DNA from 2 places in the Actinotalea sp. genome. Region 2 is predicted to be linked to the other one. Evidence: riboswitches for the same ligand, from Rfam matches in the RefSeq annotation. Region 2 holds a riboswitch; the other holds the start of a gene.
The links. A riboswitch is a leader RNA that binds a small molecule or an ion and turns the genes downstream of it on or off. The one in region 2 is predicted to bind cyclic di-GMP.

Region 1 (7,556 bases), on a different contig from region 2:
CGGCCAGGCCAAGGCCGGTCCGGCCGCCGACTACGCCGCGCAGCTCGCCCGCAGCGTCGGCAAGGTGGTGTTCTTCGCCAAGCACGTCGACGTGATGGATCAGGCAGAGCAGACCTTCGCCGATCGCGGCATCCGCTACGCCTCGATCCGCGGCGACCAGACGCGCACGGTGCGCGAGAAGAACATCGCCGCGTTCGTCAACGACCCTGACGTGTCGATCGTGGTGTGCTCCCTCATGGCGGCGGGCGTGGGGCTGAACCTCCAGGTCGCCTCGAACATGGTGCTGGCCGAGCTGTCCTGGACCGACGCCGAGCAGACCCAGGCCATCGACCGGATCCACCGGATCGGCCAGGCCGAGCCCGTCACCGCGTGGCGGATCATCGCGGCACAGACCATCGACGCCAAGATCGCCGAGCTGATCGACAGCAAGTCGGGGCTGGCCGCCCGGGCGCTGGACGGGGCGCGGGACGAGGACGTCACCTCGTCCACGGACGTGCAGCTCGACGCCCTGGTGGGGCTGCTCACCGACGCGCTCGCCGCCGAGGGCGTGGCCTGAGCCTCCGGACGACCACCACGCCGGACTGCCCGCTGCACGGTGGGCGCCCGGTGACGCCGACCGTTCGCACGGCGGCCTGTGCAAGGCTCCCGTCATGAGCGACCACACCGAGGTTCAGAGAGTCGCGGCCTACGGCGTGGCCATCGACGAGGACCGCGTCCTGCTGGTGAGGGCCAGCGCCACGTCGCACTTCGCGGGGGCATGGTCCCTGCCGGGAGGCGGCGTCGACCACGGTGAGCACCCGGCGGACACGGTCGCGCGGGAGTTCGGCGAAGAGACCGGGTTGGCGGTGCGGATCGATGGACCGTGCGCGGTCTTCAGCGACGTGGTGGCCATCCCGTCGAAGACCCAACGGCTGCACTCGGTGCGGCTGTGCTATCCCGTCAGCGTCGTCGGCGGCAGCCTTCGCGACGAACGCGACGGGTCCACCGATCTGGCCCGGTGGGTTCACCTCGGTGAGGCCGCCCGGCTCCCAGCGATCGCACCCTTCGTGACAGCAGCCATCGAACGCGCCTGACGTCCTCGGCACGCGGACGCGGGCGAGGGGTCTCGCCGCCTCAGCCACGCCCCGCACCCCTCGGCCCGCTGTGACCTCGGCCAGCGTCTCCGTTGCTAGCGTCTGTCCCGATGGACATCCACGAGCTGCTCGAGGCCTACCTCGACCGTCAACCCGAGCCCAAGCAGGCCGACCTGCGGCAGGTTCACGCGCGCATGCTGGCGGAGTTCCCCGGGTGCAGGCTGTGGTTCCACGACGGCACCAACGAGGGTGGCAAGGTCGTGGCCAACCCCAGCATCGGCTATGGCGTCTCCACCATCCACTACGCCGACGGGTCGTCGCGGGACTTCTACCGCATCGGCCTCAGCGCGAACACCACCGGCATCTCGGTGTACGTGCTCGGTCTCGACGACAAGACCTTCCTGGCGCGCACCTACGGCCCCTCGATCGGCAGAGCCAGCGTCACGGGGTACTGCATCAGGTTCAGGCGCCTCGACGGCATCGACGCCGAGGCCCTCCACGCGGCCATCCGACACGGGATGACCGTCGATCGGACCGGTTGAGCGCAGCCATCAGCGTGGTCGCGCCACTCGACCCCGTGCGGGAAGCGCGCGCCCCGTGCCCACCCGCGGGAGTTCTTCAGCCTGAGGCGTCGATCCGCCGGCATGCCTCGACGAGCGCCGCGATGTCGCCCTCGATCGCGGTCAGGTCGTCACCGACGATGGCGCTGTCGGCGGCCAGCGCGTCGCGGACGTCGGCCATGTCGTCCCGGACGACCGACAGGTCGTGCGCCAGGCCGTCGTACTCGTGGTCGGCCGCGGCAGCCGTGTCGGCGGCCCCCCGGAGGATGTCGACCCACTCGGCAGCCACGCCAGGGCTGAAGGAGGAGGAGTCCTGGCCGGATCTACCGATCACTGGCACTGTCCCTGCCGTCGCGCAGGCCAGCCGGGCCTGTTCACCCGGCGAACCTGTCTGAGCACCGCACCCGGCCACGAACGCGCCGATGACCAGCCATGTCGTGACGTGCCCCACCCGCATGGCGCCACGCTAGCGGCCTGCCTCGAGGAACGGCTGGTACATCAGGAGGGCCTGGTTCGCGGCCACCAGCTCGTCGCCCACCTCGACCCCGTCGGCGTCCCGCACCCGGCGTCGCACGACGTTGTGCCGCAGGAAGACCCCGGGGGCGTCGTGGGTGATGACGTGGTGCGCCTCGTAGAGCTCGTACGTCCAGGGCACCGGGGCGTCGGCCGTCCAGCGTCCCTCCAGGTGCGTCGCCGTCACCCGAAGGTCGAGGCGGAAGGTCGCCGTCGTCCCGTTGCGCACCTGCAGGTCCAGGACGGGCCACGCGCACGTGGCGCCGCTGCCGAACGGCTGCGTGCGGCCGGCGTCGGGGAACACGTCGTAGCTGTGCCGCCAGCGCTCGGTGACCGTCAGCGGCGTGTGCAGCGTCATCCAGTAGAGGAGGTTCGTCGCCTGGCACATGCCGCCGCCCACCCCCCGGGACAGCCGGCCGTGGTCGAGCACCAGCCCGTCGCGGAAGCCGCGCCGGCGGGTGGGCGCACCCACGTGCTTCCAGAACGAGAGCGTCTGCCCCGGCCGCACCAGCAGCCCGTCGAGCCGCGCCGCGGCCAGGCCGAGGTTGACCGCCTTGCCACGCTGCAGCACGGGGTCCAGCCCGGCCAGGTCCCGCACGAGGGGCGTCGCGTGCTCCGCCACCGCGTGCTCGTGGCCGTCGAGCGGGCCGCGGGAGAGCCGCAGGTCCCCCGCCCGCCGCCACTGCACCTCGCGTCGCACCCGGCGCACCGCTGGCGCCACCCAGCCCCTGACGACCGCAGCCCCCGGCACCATCTCGCCCCCTCGCGACACCGCAACGCTAGCGCCCGCCCGCGACCGTGCGAGAGTGCTGGGTGTCCCCCCGGTCCGGCGGGACGCCCCGACCCGCCCCTCCCGGAAGGACGCCCCCATGGACGCGCAGCAGCTCAAGGTCGCCGTCGTCGGCACCGGCGCCTGGGGCGAGCAGCACGCGCGCCTGTTCGCCCAGCGCCAGGACACCACGCTGTGCGCCGTCGCCGGGCGCGACCCCGGGCGTACCGAGGCGCGCGCCCACGCCTACGGCGCGACGCCTTACACGGACGTCGACGCGATGCTCGCGACGGAGCAGCCCGACCTCGTCACCGTGTGCCTGCCCAACGAGGCGCACTTCGCCCCGACGATGCACCTGCTCGGCACCGGGGTGGCGCTGCTGGTCGAGAAGCCGCTGGTCTTCGACCTGACCGAGGCCGACGCCCTGCTCGCCGCGGCGTCGGAGCGCGGCACGTTCTTCTCCATCAACCTCAACCACCGCTACGCCGAGCCCGTGCAGCTGGCGCACCGCGCGATCGCCGACGGCACCCTCGGCGACGTCGTCTTCGTCACCTGGCGGTTCGGCGGCGAGCCCAACTGGGGCACGTCCCCGCACGGCAACCTCATCGAGACCCAGGTGCACGGGCTCGACATGATCGAGCACCTCTGCGGACCGATCACCTCCGTGATGGCCCAGATGTACGACGGGACGCGGCCGGGCACGTTCACGACGGTCGCCGTCGCGTTCGAGCTCGCGGGCGGCGGGGTCGGCACGCTGCTCGGCACCTACGACTCGTCGTACGCCTACCCGGACACGCACCGGCTCGAGGTCAACGGCACGCTGGGCAGGGTGGTCGTGGAGGACACCGTGCGGCGGTTCAGCCTGTCGCTCGCGGGTGACGAGACCGCCCGGGTGTGGCAGGCCGGGTACTTCGACGACGAGGCGCGCGGCTTCCACCGGACGTTCGACCGGCACGTCGACGCCGTGCTGGCGGCCCTGCGCGCCGGGGAGGCGCCGCCCGTGCACGCGCGGGCCGGACGGCGCGCCCTGGAGCTGGCGCACGCGATCATCCGCTCAGCCGAGCAGGGCGTGCGGATCGTGACGGCCCCGACCGTCTGAGGGCCTGCCGACCGACGTGCATGCCGTCCGAGGGGCATGCCGTCCGAGGCATGCCGTCCGAGGCATGCCGTCCGAGGGGCACAGCGGCCGGTCCGGCCGGCGAGCGTCGCCGTCGGGCACCCCGGGAACGGCGACGGCCCGCCGGCCGGAGCCGACGGGCCGTACGGGTCGATCGTGGGGCGGTCAGTCCGCCAGGCCGCGCGGCGCCGGGACGCCGGCGAGCAGGCTGCGGACCTCGGCCTCGCTGTAGCGGCGGTGCCCGCCGAGCGTGCGGATGGCCGAGAGCTTGCCGGCCTTGGCCCAGCGCGTGACCGTCTTGGGGTCGACGCGGAACATGCTGGCGACCTCGGAGGGGGTCAGCAGGCTGCCGCGCGCGTCACGCACGGGGCCGGGGGTGAGGGTGTGAGGCGACATCTGCGCGTCCTGTCTTTCGGTTGGCCCGGCCGACCACGTGGGTCCCGATGGCTTTGCGTCCCCACCTCGCGATGGGTTTGCCCTTGTCGTTGACAAGGACAGGGTTACACAATCCGGACATCTGCGCAAAGGACCTCGGTCGATGCGTATCGTTTTCACCCACTCGTACCAACCGTCCCCTGTGTCCCGGCTCGCGTACCGTCGAGGGATGTCACCGCCCGCCCTCGTGCCGTTCGACCCCCGCAGCCTCGAGGCGCTCACCCCCGCCGACCTGCGGGCGCGCGGCAGCCTCAAGTGGACGGCCGTGACCACCGAGATCGCCGCGTGGGTTGCCGAGTCCGACCTCGGCACCGCGCCGGCGGTGACCGCTGCTGCGGTCGCGGCCGTCACCGACGGCCTGACGGGCTACCTGCCGCCCGCGCCACGCGCTGCCATGGCCCAGGCCTGCGCCGACTGGCACCACCAACGGTACGGCTGGGACGTGCCCGCCCGCTGGGTGCACCCCGTGGCGGACGTGCTCGAGGCGCTGCACGTGGCCGTCGAGCACTTCTCGCGGCCGGGCTCCGCCGTCGTGGTGCCCACCCCCGCCTACATGCCCTTCCTCACCGTCCCGCGGCAGTGGGGTCGCGACGTGGTCCAGGTCCCCATGACCACCGACGGCGGACGCCCCGTCCTGGACCTCGAGGCCATCGACGCGGCGCTCGGGGCGGGCGGCGGCCTCGTGACCCTCGTCAACCCGCACAACCCGACGGGCCGCGTGCACACCCGCGACGAGCTGGCCGCGCTCGGCGCCGTCGTCGAGCGGCACGGCGCCCGGGTGTTCGCCGACGAGATCCACGCCCCCCTGGTCCACACCGGGCACCGGCACGTGCCCTACGCCTCGGTGTCGGCGGCGACCGCGGCGCACACGATCACCGCGACCTCCGCCTCCAAGGCGTGGAACATCCCCGGCCTCAAGTGCGCCCAGCTCATCGTGTCCAACGAGGCCGACGCCGCGACGTTCGAGCCCGTGTCCTTCCTCGCCACGCACGGCGCGTCGACGCCCGGGGTGCTCGCCAACGCCGCCGCCTACCGCGAGGGTGGCCCGTGGCTGGACGGCGTCCTGGACTACCTGGCTGGCAACGCCACGGCGCTGGCCGACGTGCTCGCCGAGCACGCCCCGGCGGTCCGGTACACCCCGCCGGAGGGCACCTACCTCGCGTGGCTGGACCTGCGAGCTGCGCTCGCGGGCCACGACCTGCCCGTGGGCCGGTGGCTCGCCGAGCATGCCGGGGTCGAGGTGGTCGACGGGATCCGGTGCGGCCGGGTGGGGCTCGGCTTCGCGCGGCTGACGCTGGCGATGCCACGACCGCTCGTCGTGGCGGCCGGGCGACGGATCGCCGCGGCGCTCGCCGAGGCCTGACGCGACGACGGGCGCCGCCCCCGCAGGGGTGGCGCCCGTCGTGCGCGCCGCGGGGCCCGGCAGGCGTCAGCCGCCGGTGATGGCCGTCGGCGTCCCGGCGTGCGTGATCTCGATCCGCCGGGGCCTGGCCTCCTCGGCGACCGGGATCGTCAGCGTGAGCACGCCGTCGGCGTAGCGGGCCTCGATGGCGTCCAGCGCCAGGCCGCGGCCGAGCGTGAGCTGACGCACGTACGTGCCGGTGGGCCGCTCACGGACGAGCCACTGGAGCTCGCCGTCGGGCTGGGCGGTGCGCTGGGCGCGCAGCGTCAGGGTGCGGTCCTCCACGCCGACGTCGATGCTGCCGGGATCCACCCCGGGCAGGTCGACGTGCGCGACGTAGTGGTCGCCGACCCGGTACAGGTCCATCGGCATCGCCGGCACCTGGGCCATGGCCGTCTCACGCATCGGGCCGAGCAGGTCGTCCATCCAGCGGGCGCTGCTGGCAAAGGGGTCGAAGCGGGTAGCCATCGCGGTCCACCTCCTCACGAGGTGCCCCGGACCCTCCGGGGCACGGTTCGCCCCGTCCGGAGCCCGGTGGGCCCGGCGGGCGGCTACACCACCAGTGTTAGCACTCTCGCGCGTCGAGTGCCAGTCTTCGCCCGGACCCGGGACAGCCGAAGGTCCCCGTGCCAGACTCCCAAGGACCTTTGGCACACGATTTTTCGGTGATGGCGACCTAGCGTCAACACCGGGTCAACGGCGATCCTCCACCTGTCCAGAAGAACCGGGAGATGCCCGTGAGCACACGCGCAGCACGAAGCAAGGCCGCAGACGACGTCATCGACGCACCGGCCGTGCCCGCCTCGCCGATCGACGCCCTCGTCGCCGGAGCCACCAAGGCCCTGGCCGCCTACGCATCGTTCACCCAGGCCGACATCGACCACATCGTCAAGAAGGCGTCGGTCGCGGCACTCAACCAGCACGGCCAGCTGGCCAAGCTCGCGGTCGAGGAGACCCGCCGCGGGACGTTCGAGGACAAGGCCGTGAAGAACATCTTCGCGTGCGAGCACGTGACGAACTCCATGGCGGAGCTCAAGACCGTCGGCATCATCTCGCGCGACGACCTCAAGGGCATCGTCGAGATCGCCGAGCCGGTCGGGGTCATCTGCGCGATGGTCCCGGTCACCAACCCGACCTCGACCGCGATCTTCAAGTCGCTCATCGCGCTGAAGACCCGCAACCCCATCATCTTCGCGTTCCACCCCTCGGCCCAGGAGTGCTCGATCGCGGCCGCGAAGATCGTGCGCGACGCGGCCGTCGCCGCCGGCGCCCCCGAGCACTGCATCCAGTGGGTCACCGAGCCCTCGATGGACAACACCAACGCGCTGATGAACCACCCGGGGGTGGCGCTCATCCTGGCCACCGGCGGCAACGCGATGGTCAAGGCCGCCTACTCGTGCGGCAAGCCGGCGCTCGGCGTCGGCGCCGGCAACGTGCCCGCCTACATCGAGAAGTCGGCCAAGCTCAAGCGGGCCGTCAACGACATCGTCATGTCCAAGTGCTTCGACATGGGCATGGTCTGCGCGTCGGAGCAGGCAGCGATCATCGACACCGAGATCTACGACGAGGCGATGGCCGAGTTCTCCCGCCTGCACGCCTACCTCTGCACCCCGGAGGAGAAGGCCAAGCTCGAGCGGCTCATCTTCGGCGTCGAGGCCCGGGACGCGAACTGCGCCGGCGCCAAGCT
Region 2 (7,556 bases):
CAGCAGGGCGGCCCGCTCATGCACGTCATCGCGGCCAAAGCGGTCTCCTTCAAGATCGCGGGCACCGAGGACTTCAGGGCCCGCCAGCAGCGCACGCTCGACGGCGCGCGGATCCTCGCCGAGCGGCTGTCCGCGCCCGACGTCGCCGCGGCGGGGGTCTCGGTGCTCACGGGCGGCACGGACGTGCACCTCGTGCTGGTGGACCTGCGGGCCTCGAACCTCGACGGCCAGCAGGCCGAGGACCTGCTCCACTCCGCAGGGATCACCGTCAACCGCAACGCGGTGCCGTTCGACCCTCGCCCGCCCCGCGTGACGTCCGGCCTGCGGATCGGCACGCCGGCGCTGGCCACCCGCGGGTTCGGCGACACCGAGTTCACCGAGGTCGCTGACATCATCGCCACGGCGCTCATCGCGGGCCGCGGTGCGGACCTGGACGCCCTGCGCGCCCGCGTCGCGCGTCTCGTGGACGACTTCCCGCTCTACCCGGGCCTGGCGCAGTGACCGCACGGATCCTCGACGGGACGGCCACGGCCGCCGCGGTCAAGGCCGAGCTGGCCGAGCGCGTCGTGGTGCTCCGGGCGCGGGGCGTCACCCCGGGGCTCGGCACGGTGCTCGTGGGCCAGGACCCGGGCTCGCAGGCGTACGTGGCGGGCAAGCACCGCGACTGCGCCGAGGTGGGCATCGCGTCGATCCGCGAGGACCTGCCGGCCACGGCCACCCAGGCCGAGGTCGAGGCCGCCGTCGACCGCCTCAACGCGGACCCCGCGTGCACCGGGTACATCGTCCAGCTGCCGCTGCCGAAGGGCATCGACACCAACGCGGTGCTCGAGCGGATCGACCCCGCCAAGGACGCAGACGGCCTGCACCCGACCAACCTCGGGCGCCTCGTGCTGCGGGTCAACGAGCCGGTCACCTCGCCGCTGCCGTGCACCCCGCGCGGGATCCTCGAGCTGCTCGCGCGGTACGGGATCTCGGTGGCGGGCCGGCACGTCGTCGTCGTGGGCCGCGGGACCACGGTGGGCCGGTCGATCGGCCTGCTGCTCACGCGGCGCGAGCACAACGCGACGGTCACGCTGACGCACACCGGGACGGCAGACCTCGGCGCCCACCTGCGCACGGCGGACGTCGTCGTGGCGGCGGCGGGGGTGCCGGGGATCGTCCGGGCCGCCGACGTCAAGCCGGGAGCCGTGGTGCTCGACGTCGGGGTGTCGCGCGTCGCCGACCCGGCCGGCGGCCGGGCGCGGCTCGTCGGTGACGTCGAGGCCGGCGTCGCCGACGTGGCCGCGTGGCTCTCGCCCAACCCCGGCGGGGTGGGCCCCATGACCCGCGCGATGCTGCTGGCCAACGTCGTCGAGGCCGCGGAGCGCGCCGTCGGCTGAGCCGGCAGCGGTGGGTTCGGCCCAGGCCCGGGCCTTGACCCGGCGCGGGCGGGTGCCACGGTGGCCCCCACCCGGCCCTCCGATGTGATCCAGATCACACAAGGCCTGCCTCAAGCATGTCCGGTTTGCGCCCGATGTCTGGTGTGAAGGCTTCGCCGGGTTCGTCCGGTCGGGGCCTTCGGTCAACGACAAGGGCAAACCCGCCGCGAGGCGGGGACGCAAAGCCAGGGGCCCGACGGGGCAGCCCAGCTGCCGAACGACGAGAGGCATCCCCATGCAGAGCACCACGCCTTCACAGCGACGCCCGCTCGCGACCCTGCGTCCCGCGTCGCAGCTCCCCCCTGCCCCCGTCGCCGCGTCGGCCGCGCCCACGGCTCGCCGTCCGGTGCCGGCGGTGGACATCGACCCGCTGCTGACCCCCAACGAGGTCGCCCAGATGTTCCGGGTCGACCCCAAGACGGTGACCCGCTGGGCCAACGCCGGCAAGATCACGACGGTGCGCACCCTCGGGGGCCACCGCCGGTTCTCCGAGCGGGAGATCCGCACCCTGCTCGCCGTCGTGCCGACCCAGGTCCCCCTGCCCGCCTGAGCGGAGCACCCACGCGTCCGCGCCGGCCGCCCCACCGGGGGCGGCCGGCGCAGCGACGTCAGGGCGGTCGCCTCGCGTCGTGCGAGATGTGACGCAGGTCACACCAGAACTTCCTCAAGGATGTCCGGTTTGCGCCCGATGTCAGATGTGGAGGCCACGCCGGACACCCGGAGGGCCTCCTGTCAGCGACAAGGGCAAACTCGCCGTGAGGCGGGGACGCAAAGCCAAGGGGCCCCACGTGGGCAGCCCAGCTACCGAACGACTTAGGGGAATCCTTCATGCGCACCATTCCTGCTCCGCACCGTCCCGTCACCACGGCGACCGTCGAGGCCCTGCTCACACCCGGCGAGGTCGCGATGCTCTTCCGCGTGGACCCCAAGACGGTGACGCGCTGGGCCGACGCGGGCAAGATCTCCACGGTGCGCACGCTCGGCGGGCACCGCCGCTTCTCCGAGCGCGAGATCCGCGGCCTGCTCGGCGCCGTCCCGTCCCAGGCGTCAGCGCAGCACTGAGCGCGGGCGTCCGCGCAGCACCGGCCCGCTGGCGACCGCACCGACGGCCCGACCGCCGGCGCGTCGGGTGGTGCGTCGACCGACGCCGCGCAGTCCCCACGGACTGGGCGGCGTCCGTCGTCGTCGGCGGGATGGGGTTGGATGACGCGGTGCTCACCATCGCGACCGTCAACGTCAACGGCATCCGCGCGGCCTTCCGTCGCGGCATGGCCGACTGGCTCGCCGTCCGTCAGCCCGACGTCGTGCTGCTGCAGGAGGTGCGGGCCCCCGACGAGATGGTGGGCGAGCTCCTCACGCCGCCGGCCTGGGATCTCGCGCACAGCGAGTCGATGACCAAGGGGCGCGCCGGCGTGGCGATCGCCTCCCGGCTGCCGATGAGCGCCGTGCGCATCGGGCTCGACCACGGCGTGGCCACCAACTCGGGCCGCTGGGTCGAGGCCGACCTCGAGCTGCCCGGCGGCGGCACGCTCACCGTCGTCTCGACGTACCTCCACTCGGGCACGGCGCAGACGCCCTCGATGGACGAGAAGTACGCCTTCCTCGACCTGGTGACCGCCCGCCTGGCCGCGCTGCGGTCGGCCGGCGCGCACGCCGTCGTCGGCGGCGACCTCAACATCGCGCACACGGACGCCGACCTCAAGAACTCGCACGGCAACCGCGGGGCCGCCGGTTGCCTGCCGCGCGAGCGGGCCTACCTCGACGGCTGGTTCGCCGACCAGGGGTGGGTCGACCTCGGGCGCGCCCTGGCCGGCGACGTGCCGGGCCCGTACACGTGGTGGTCCTGGCGCGGGCAGGCCTTCGACAACGACGCCGGCTGGCGGATCGACTACCAGGTCGCGACCCCGGGGCTGGCGGAGCTCGCGCGGGAGGCGACGGTGGACCGTGCCGCGAGCTACGCCGAGCGCTTCAGCGACCACGCACCGTTCGTCGTGCGGTACGACCTCTGACGGGTGCGGTCACCGCGCGACGTCGTCGTGCGCGGAGAGTTCCGGCTCGGCGCGTCCCGGCTGGGCGCTGTCGGGCACGGCGAGGTCGCGCATCCGCATCAGCGGCGAGAAGACCACCGGCAGCGCCGAGGCCGCCGTGAGCCCCACCGCCACCCACAGCGTGGGCACCACGCCCAGGTGCGTGCCGAGCCACCCGCCCAGCAGCCCGCCGAGGGGCAGCGTGCCCCAGACGATGAACCGCACCGAGGCGTTCATCCGCCCCAGCAGGGCGGGCGGGCACAGGCGCTGACGGAAGCTCACCTGCGCGACGTTGTAGACGACGACGCCGAAGCTGAACAGGACGCCGCCGACCACGAGCGTCAGCTGCGCCGGCACGCCGGCACCGGCCAGGGGTGCCGCCAGGGGCGTCAGGGCGAAGGCGACCGGGAACAGCAGCGCGCTGACCGGGATGGACCGGCCCTCGCCGATGAGGCGCGCCACGCGGTCGGCGAGCACGGCACCCGCCAGCCCGCCGATCGACGACGCGGAGAAGACGACGCCGAGCGCGACCTCGTCGAGGCCGAGCACCCGCAGGGCGTAGAGGACGGTGAGCGCCCCGCCGACGGCGCCGCCGAGGTTGCCGATCGACGTGCACGCGACGATCCGGCGCAGCAGCGGCTGGTGCACGACGAACCGGAGCCCCTCGGCGATCTCTGTGCGCAGCGGCCGCCGGTCCGCCGGTGACGGCAGCGTCTCGACGGCCCGGATCCGCCCGACGGCGAGTGCCGAGGTCACATAGGTCACGACGGTGACGGCGATGAGGAGCGGAGCTGCGACGAACCGCAGCAGCATCCCGCCGAGCGCCGGGCCGGCGACCTGCGCCACGGACGCCGTCGCCTGGAGCTTGGCGTTGCCCTCGACGATCCGCGCCAGGCCCACGAGACCCGGGACGTAGCTCTGGTGCGCCACGTCGAAGAAGACGGTCGCGGCGCTGAGCACCAGCCCCGCGCCGTAGAGCAGGGGCATCGACGCGTGCCCGGTGAGGGCGGCCGCCACGACGACCGCCAGCACCGCGGCCCGCACCAGGTCCGCGACCACGAGCGTGCGCCGCTTGCGCATCCGGTCCACCCATGCCCCGGCCGGGAGCCCGATGAGCAGGAAGGCCGCGGACTCGGCAGCGGTGAGGGCGCCCATCTGGCCGGCGCTGGCATCCAGGTGCACCACGGCGTAGACGGGCAGCGCGAACGCGGTGAGCTGGGCCCCGAGCTGGCCGAGCCCGTCGCCCACCCACAGCCGCCGGAAGTCGGGGTGCCGGGCGAGCGAGGGGGGACGGGCGGGGGCTGGGTCCACCCGGGCAGCATGGCGAAGCGATTGGGCAATGTCAATCGGTCGTAGGATCGCGGCATGGCCACCTCGGCGCACGACGCACCGGTCCCCGCCGGCCGGGCTCCCGGCGGTGCACCACCTCCCGACCCCGAGCGGGAGCGCGCCGCCGCGCAGGCCGATGCCGAGGCGGACGCCCGCGCGCTCGCCTCGGTGCTGCGGATGCGCATCCTGCGGCTGTGCCTCGACGAGGCTCGGACCAACCGCGAGATCGCGCGTCGGCTGGGCAAGGACCCGGCCACCACCTACCACCACGTGCGCACGCTGGCCGCGCGGGGCTTCCTCACCGCCCAGCCCGAGCGGCGCGGCGCCCGGGGTGCGCGCGAGGTGCCGTACCTGGCGACCCGCAAGTCCTGGCGCACCCCGATGCCGCAGGGGCAGGACCGCGTGCTCATCGAGACCTTCCTCGAGGAGGTCGCCGAGGCGGACCCGGCGACGGTGGCGACAGCTCGGCTCGGCGTGCGGCTGAGCCCGGCGGCGTGGGCGGAGGCCCAGCGCAGGTTCGGAGCCCTGCTGCAGGAGCTCGCCGACCTGCCGGCCGATCCCGACGGCACCCCGTACTCGATCTTCGTCGCGCTCCACGAGGACGCGGGACGCCGGGCCGACTGAGCGGCGGTGAGCGGCGGTGCTGGCGCGACCGGCGAGGCGTGTCGGTCCGGCCCGCGACAATGGACCGTGTCCTGGATCCTCGTGCACGACGACGCAGCGCGGCCGGGCGTCGTCGTGCTCCAGGAGTGCTCGGACGACGGCGCCCCGCTCGGCCGCGCCGAGCTCCCGGTGCCCGACCTGCCCGCAGCCGTCGCCGCGCGCGAGGCGGACCGGCCGCGCTGGGTGTGGGACGACACGGCGCGCCGCTACCCGCAGCTGCTCGCGGCAGGCGTCCGGGTCGAGCGCGCCCACGACCTGCGCCTGTGCCACGCCATCCTGCGCCGCAGCGCCCGCACCGCCGGCTCGGAGCTCGCCGTCGCGCCAGACGGCCCGTGGGACGAGCCGACCACCCCCGTGCGCCCGGTGCGCCCCGCGGACGGGGTCGACAGCCTGTTCGACGACGCCTTCCTCACCGGCTCGAGCGACCCGGCCCGCGCGGCGACGCCCCCCGCCGGGAGCGACGGCGCACCACGGGCGGCCGCGGACCCCGGCCCCCTCGCCGAGCTGACCCGCCAGCTGGCCGCCGTCGCGGGGTCCGCCGAGCCGGGCCGCCTGCGCCTGCTGCTCGCGGCCGAGTCCACCGGCGCGCTCATCGCCGCCGAGATGCACCACGACGGCCTGCCGTGGGTGGCCGCCGAGCACGACGCCCTGCTGACCCGACTGCTCGGCCCTCGCCAGCCCGCCGGCCGGCGCCCCGCGCGGCTCGAGCAGCTCGTCGAGCAGGTCCGCACCGCGCTCGGTCAGCCGGGCCTCAACCCGGACTCGCAGCCGGACCTGCTGCGCGCGCTGCGCTCGGCGGGGCTCGACGTGACGTCCACGCGCGTGCACGAGCTGCGCGAGCTGGTCCATCCGGTGACCGCGCCCCTGCTCGAGTACAAGAAGCTCGCCCGGCTGCTCAGCGCCAACGGCTGGGCGTGGATGGAGGCCTGGGCAGCCGACGGTCGGTTCCGGCCCGACTACGTGCCCGGTGGTGTGGTCACCGGCCGGTGGGCGTCCAGCGGAGGCGGCGCCCTCCAGCTGCCCAAGGAGGTCCGCGCGGCGGTGCAGGCCGACCCCGGCTGGCGGTTCGTGGTCGCCGACGCGGCGCAGGTCGAGCCGCGCGTGCTCGCCGCGATGTCGGCCGACGGCGCGATGGCCGCGGCGGGCCGAGCGGCTGACCTCTACCAGGGGGTCGTCGACGCCGGGATCGTCGAGACCCGCCAGCACGCGAAGGTCGCCATGCTCGGCGCCATCTACGGCGCCACCACGGGGGCCAGCGCCGCACTCATGCCCCAGCTCACCCGGGCCTTCCCGCGCGCGGTCGCGCTCGTCGAGGACGCCGCGCGCGCCGGGGAGCGCGGTGAGGTGGTCTCCACCTGGCTCGGCCGGTCCTCGCCCGTTCCCGGAGCGACGTGGCAGGCGCTGGTGCTGGCCGCTGCGACGGAGGGCGCCGAGGCGGACGACGCCCGCGAGGCCCGGCGACGTCGGCGGGACTGGGGCCGCTTCACGCGCAACTTCGTGGTCCAGGGCACCGCAGCGGAGTGGGCGCTGTGCTGGATGGCGGCGCTGCGGCGGCGCCTGCTGCGGATGGACGGGCGCCCGCACCTGGTGTTCTTCCTGCACGACGAGGTCATCGTGCACGCGCCGGCGGACCGCACCGACGAGGTGGTCGACGCCGTGCGGGCGGCCGCGGCGGAGGCGGGCCGGCTGCTCTTCGGCAGGTTCCCGGTGGACTTCGCGCTCGACGTCTGCGTGGTCGAGCGGTACGACGAGGCGACGTAGGCGTGGTCGTGCCGCCGAGGTCACGCAGCGCTGCGCCCGCCGGTCGTCGGGTGGCAGGATGCGGAGCACGGTCCCGGGCAGAGGACCGGTCGACGCGTCGCCGGGTGCGGCCCACCGTCGGCGCGGCACTCAGGGGGAGCAGCACATGGACGGCGTCGCAGCGGCAGTGGTCACCGAGGTCCCGTGGTTCTGGGTCGCGACGGGGTTGTTCGGGGTGATGTTCTTCTGCATCGCCGTCCCGGCCTCCGCGGCCGGCAAGGTCGACAACCTCGGCATCGACTCCCTCAACGCCCTGCAACGTCGCTGGCCCGTCGCGGCGGTCGGCGTGTTCGGCCTGCCGCTGCTCTTCGCGGCGCTG

Region 1: linked by a shared signal. The riboswitch ahead of PKY62_RS06000 (BldC family transcriptional regulator) and the one ahead of PKY62_RS00475 (BldC family transcriptional regulator) in region 2 are both predicted to bind cyclic di-GMP.

The regions. Positions count from the first base shown of each region.
Region 1 is NZ_DAORSQ010000037.1:3,118-10,673, forward strand. It holds gene PKY62_RS05970 (DEAD/DEAH box helicase) at 1-556, shown strand, start outside; gene PKY62_RS05975 (NUDIX hydrolase) at 651-1,073, shown strand; gene PKY62_RS05980 (DUF1801 domain-containing protein) at 1,184-1,615, shown strand; gene PKY62_RS05985 (hypothetical protein) at 1,692-2,090, opposite strand; gene PKY62_RS05990 (VanW family protein) at 2,100-2,900, opposite strand; gene PKY62_RS05995 (Gfo/Idh/MocA family protein) at 3,016-4,014, shown strand; gene PKY62_RS06000 (BldC family transcriptional regulator) at 4,198-4,428, opposite strand; cyclic di-GMP riboswitch class I at 4,445-4,520, opposite strand; gene PKY62_RS06005 (MalY/PatB family protein) at 4,637-5,830, shown strand; gene PKY62_RS06010 (Hsp20/alpha crystallin family protein) at 5,897-6,337, opposite strand; gene adhE (bifunctional acetaldehyde-CoA/alcohol dehydrogenase) at 6,607-7,556, shown strand, end outside.
Region 2 is NZ_DAORSQ010000002.1:16,071-23,626, forward strand. It holds gene glyA (serine hydroxymethyltransferase) at 1-501, shown strand, start outside; gene PKY62_RS00465 (bifunctional methylenetetrahydrofolate dehydrogenase/methenyltetrahydrofolate cyclohydrolase) at 498-1,379, shown strand; cyclic di-GMP riboswitch class I at 1,563-1,636, shown strand; gene PKY62_RS00470 (BldC family transcriptional regulator) at 1,765-1,968, shown strand; cyclic di-GMP riboswitch class I at 2,152-2,227, shown strand; gene PKY62_RS00475 (BldC family transcriptional regulator) at 2,247-2,480, shown strand; gene PKY62_RS00480 (exodeoxyribonuclease III) at 2,612-3,427, shown strand; gene PKY62_RS00485 (MFS transporter) at 3,437-4,756, opposite strand; gene PKY62_RS00490 (ArsR/SmtB family transcription factor) at 4,811-5,398, shown strand; gene PKY62_RS00495 (bifunctional 3'-5' exonuclease/DNA polymerase) at 5,465-7,198, shown strand; gene PKY62_RS00500 (hypothetical protein) at 7,344-7,556, shown strand, end outside.